DNA from 2 places in the Pseudocolwellia sp. G5-9 genome. Region 2 is predicted to be linked to the other one. Evidence: riboswitches for the same ligand, from Rfam matches in the RefSeq annotation. Region 2 holds a riboswitch; the other holds the start of a gene.
What was found. A riboswitch is a leader RNA that binds a small molecule or an ion and turns the genes downstream of it on or off. The one in region 2 is predicted to bind cobalamin.
Positions count from the first base shown of each region.

Region 1: it holds a riboswitch for cobalamin, as region 2 does, so the genes downstream of both, AC0L5Q_RS09645 (ABC transporter ATP-binding protein) here and AC0L5Q_RS16595 (hypothetical protein) in region 2, are expected to answer to the same signal.

Region 1 covers NZ_CM147893.1:2,253,101-2,255,575, reverse strand. The annotation lists gene AC0L5Q_RS09650 (FecCD family ABC transporter permease) at 1-682, opposite strand, end outside; gene AC0L5Q_RS09645 (ABC transporter ATP-binding protein) at 679-1,491, opposite strand; cobalamin riboswitch at 1,619-1,823, opposite strand; gene AC0L5Q_RS09640 (nitrate- and nitrite sensing domain-containing protein) at 1,847-2,032, shown strand.
Region 2 covers NZ_CM147893.1:3,824,688-3,827,162, reverse strand. The annotation lists gene AC0L5Q_RS16600 (cobyrinate a,c-diamide synthase) at 1-891, opposite strand, end outside; gene AC0L5Q_RS16595 (hypothetical protein) at 932-1,528, opposite strand; cobalamin riboswitch at 1,651-2,036, opposite strand; gene AC0L5Q_RS16590 (histidine phosphatase family protein) at 2,166-2,475, shown strand, end outside.

The DNA.
Region 1 (2,475 bases), 1.6 Mb from region 2:
CACTGAGTAATAGCGCATCAAGCTGGCGTCCTAATAAAAGTGCAATAAGCGTAGCAATAATAATTACGGGGGATATCAACAGTAGAGCGTTGGTGTCTGCTCTGGCTAAACTGCCCATGAGCCAAAAAATAACGCGGTTACTTGAAAAAGCATCACCGCTGTAAAGAATAAAGGTGGTTAAAGAACTTAATAAGAAGGAAACCGCTACGCCTGCTAACAGTAAGTGCTCAATGCGACGCCAATTATTTTGATATATCACAATTAAAATAAGTCCAACCGCTAATAAAGACCCTAAAAAAGAGGCAAAAGGTAACGAAACAAGCTGCATTGATACCGGTAAAAACTGAGTTAAAGTTGCCCCTAAGCCTGCTCCAGAAACAATACCAAATAAATACGGGTCGGCAAGTGGGTTACGTGTCACGTTTTGCATTAAAGCGCCTGCTAAAGCTAAACCAAAGCCCGCGATAAAACCAAGCAATACCCTCGGAAAGCGTATTTCCCATAAAATGGTATCGTAAATACCTTTTTCACACCCTTGAGTTACACATTGCCATACTGCTTTATGGTTTAATTCAACAACACCAAACCCAATAGAAGACAATAACGTGATAACAACGAGGCTAACAATTAACAAGAGCGAATATTTGTACGGTAGCTTTTTTGTTAATAAGTGATTTTTCATGATTGTAGCCACTTTGATTCGTCATTTACTTGGTTGTTTATACCAGCAAAGGTAATTCTTGTTTTTTGAGTGAAAGGGTTTTTATCAATAGCGCATTCTAGTTTAAATACATCAGTTAAGTTTTCGGCGGTAAATACACTTTCAGGTGTGTCATCTGCTACAAGTTGACCGTTGTTTAACATGAGCACTCTATCGCAATATTGGGCGGCTAAATTAAGATCATGAATAGTGATCAATAAGGTTATGTTGAGGGACTTGGCTAACATTAATATTTGATGCTGATAGTACATATCAAGATGATTCGTAGGTTCATCCATAATCAAAATATCAGGCGCTTGTACAATAGCTCTAGCAATTAATACTCGCTGCTGCTCACCGCCTGATAAAGTACTAAATAATTGATGCTGTTTTTTTATCAGATCAACCTTGATTAACGCTTGTTCAATATTGTGTTTGTCGGCATCTGTATTTATGTCAAACAATCCTTTATGAGGGATAAGCCCCATACCTACAATATCTAAAACAGTTAAGTTGAATGCAGACTCTGAATGTTGGCTAACCACAGCGACTTTTTTGGCTATATCTTTATTATTAAGGTTTTTAAGGGGCTTGCCATGCAAATAAATATTACCAGAATAATCTGAATATTCGCCGTATAAACATTTAAGAAGAGAGGTTTTTCCTGCGCCATTGGGGCCAACGATAGCAACGGTTTCACTTGCTTTTATTTGTAGGTGAATACCTTGAATAACCTTTTTTGGGTTTGCAGACCAAGTAACATTATTTGCTTGTAGAACAAAGGGTGACATATGTGCCTTAACCATAATAGCGAATAAAACATAGCGAATACAATTTTAGGAAATACAAGGACACATCATAAGAAGTCACTCATAATTATATGAGAGATATTCTTAGTTTTTCGCGTTACCCGCACGTTCACTAAAGGCGATTAAGGCAGGTGTTCTGACTTAAGTGTTTAGTGATGTTATTTTAACCGTCACTAAACTCTCTTTACAGTTGCGGGAACAGTTATGGAATTAAGTGGTTGTTAATAAAACTAACCATGTCTTGCACCATATTCCCCTTTAAGTTTTTCCTCTAATAAATAAGAGTAAAAAACACCTTAAAAGCGCCGACATCTTACCACAGTTATTTTTTAATTAAATAACAGTATTTGTTTTATCAATATTTACCAATGCTATGCAACAACCTGCTGTACTTGAAGTTGAAAAACTACGAAAAGTTGCAATGGAAAAGTCAGCAACGGGGAAATTTGGTATTGATGCAAGCTACTGGTTCGAACAAGCAACAGATAGAATAAAGCAGTTAAACAAGTTGAAAACAAACTAAATATATCAGTAATGAAACTAACTGATATATTAAAAATTCAGCGAATAGCTCGTTAATGTTAAGCGCTGATGTTATTTTTATTATAAGTTTTTTAGTTATAGTTATAAGCTACGTCGTGATTAAAGATTTAGATAATCGCATAAAAGATTTAATGGCCGTCTTTAGTCAAGTTAGAAAAGAAAACGATTTAACCGTTAGAACTAAATACATTGATAAAAGTGAGCTAAGCTAAAATTTCATACCTAAAATCAATAAATGATCAACGCTACAGCGTACTTGAACACAGCTTTGAATATTAAGTGGATATTATTTTTTCACTTTTGAAACCGAAGTTGAGCAATGAAATAATGTAAGCCATTCTAAGGTCTAGATATACTTCGTAGTACAATTATCCACATGCCTGCTAAATATATGGGCTTCTATTAATACCGATCTTAAGGCAA
Region 2 (2,475 bases):
CACATCACCTGCTGGTAACTCAGCATCGGTAAGTGCTGAACAATAAACTAACTCAGCGCCTGTTTCTTGTAAAAAAGCGATATTAGCCGCATAAATAAAACTAAAAGCTTTGTCTTTTACAATAATAATACGAGTGCCTTTTAAAACACCTTCATGTTGATACTCGTGTTCAACCTCTTCACAAGGAAAAAACTCTATACTGGCAGGAAGTTCAGCTAAACCTGTAGCGGCAATATGAGACGCAGCTTGATCAAGTTGTACATCAATATCAGCCAACTCTTGTGCTTGTACTAAACCCAAATGACGTTGAGGTAACGTAATGGTTGCATCTTTAGGCATTCGACCGTAAAAGCGTAAATCGTCAGGCAAGCAATTTTGTAATATTTCGGTATGTCTAGGCGTGTTAACTCTATTTGCTATAACACCTGAAAATGGCAAATTAGGACGATAGTTAGCTAATCCAAAAGCAACCGCTGCAAAGGTTTGCGCCATGGCAGAAGCGTCGATAATACCTAATACCGGAATATTAAAATACTCAGCTAAATCAGCACTACTTGGCGTACCATCAAAAAGCCCCATAACCCCTTCAATCAAAATGAGATCTGACTCAAGCGCAGCTTTATATAACAACTGTTTACAGTCTTGTTCACCCACTAACCACAAATCTAATTGATACACTAATTCGCCGCTGGCTTGGCGTAAAATCATAGGATCAATAAAATCAGGTCCTACTTTAAATACGGTAACCTTTTTACCTTGATTACGATGATACCTAGCGATAGCAGCAGTAATTGTTGTTTTTCCGGTGCCTGATGAAGGAGCAGCAACAATTAATGCTGGGCACATAGTGCCTGTGCCCTTTACATTATCAGGAGTATTTTCAAATGCCAAAGTAAACGCCTTTTATTAATAAGTTGATGTAAGCAACAATTTATGATGAAAGTTGAGCTGTTGTTTTTTCAGTGAAAAAACGATTGATACACCAATGCATTACTATTCCTGTAGCAACATAAAACACAGGATTAGAAACTGATTTAAAAAAGTATTTATTTACTCGTGTTGCATATTCAGCCCACGATAAATCTGGAAATTTCCCCGAGAAGGCATAATAACTACCATTAGAGATGAAAAAGGCAATAGAGCTAGCAATAATTAACGCTACACTCACTTTAACAATATTGGTTATCATATTTTGTTGTGACCAATCAGGACGCACGTAATAACCCGCTGCAAACATAGCAACATAACTAAAAGCTAGAGCAGGATAAGACGCGGTTAAACAATCACCAAATTGTCCTCGATGAAATGAAGACGCTAAATCAATAGTGATAGATAAAATATAAAAAAACCAAAAGTCTTTCACTTTACGCAAGTACATACCTGCTAAAAAGAACACAGCTGTAGAAGCACTTGGCAGGCTATTGAAAGTAGAAAAATGATTACCACGTGTAGCGATCATTAACAAAGTTAATAAGCCACATATGCTTAAGAACAAAGAAAGGGGTGATTTTACTTCAGTTAATTTCATAACAATCCCGTTAAATAGTTAACGGTGGAGAAATCAAAGTTAGTAAAAGAAGTGAAAACTATAAATAAGAACGTTATAGGCTAATACAAATTTACTAGTCTCTGAAAAGCCGCCCACCGCAGTTGTCGAGTATAAATTAGGCCGGTCTCCGGACTCCTGTTCATCGCTTTGCAATACCTTCCCATGCTTTCATTGAATGAAGAATACCAAACGCATTAATGAATTGAACTATTTTATATGAAGAATAAATGGTCAAATACAAGGCATTTATTTTAATAACTAGTTGTTCTAATTATTAAATAAATAACGATGTAATTGGCCATTTAAACAAGTATAAATGATCAATTGGTTATTGCGATTGGTATAAACACAGTGGTTTTTATTGCTGCTCACAGTTACCGTTGCGGGGGCAGTACTGGTATTTCACCAGTTTCACGTTTCATCTTAATTAATACTTATTCATTAAATTATAAGCATTAATTTCGACACCTAAATCTGACTGAAATAGTACCTGAAGCAAGCTGTTTATACAACATATACCCATATCAAAGTAAATGATGCACACTATTAATATTGTGCATTGAACACTGTTGCTGATTTAGTTATGCTGCGCTGCAATTAGCAAAAGTACGGCTCTATGATTACAACTTTATATTTAGCTCGCCATGGCGAAACTCAGTGGAATAAAATACAACGTTTTCAAGGACAGCTTGATAGCAACTTAACCGAGTTAGGTAAAACCCAATCAGAGCAAATAGCTCAAAACGTGCTTAAGCATAATATCGAAGTTATTTTCTCTTCAAATTTAGGACGTGCCGTAAACAGTGCTCAAATATGTAAACAAACGCTTGGCGTAAACACCCAAGTAAAATCTAGCCTTACCGAAAGGCATTTAGGCTATTGGCAAGGTAAGCAAATAACAACCTTATCGAAAGATCCTAATTATG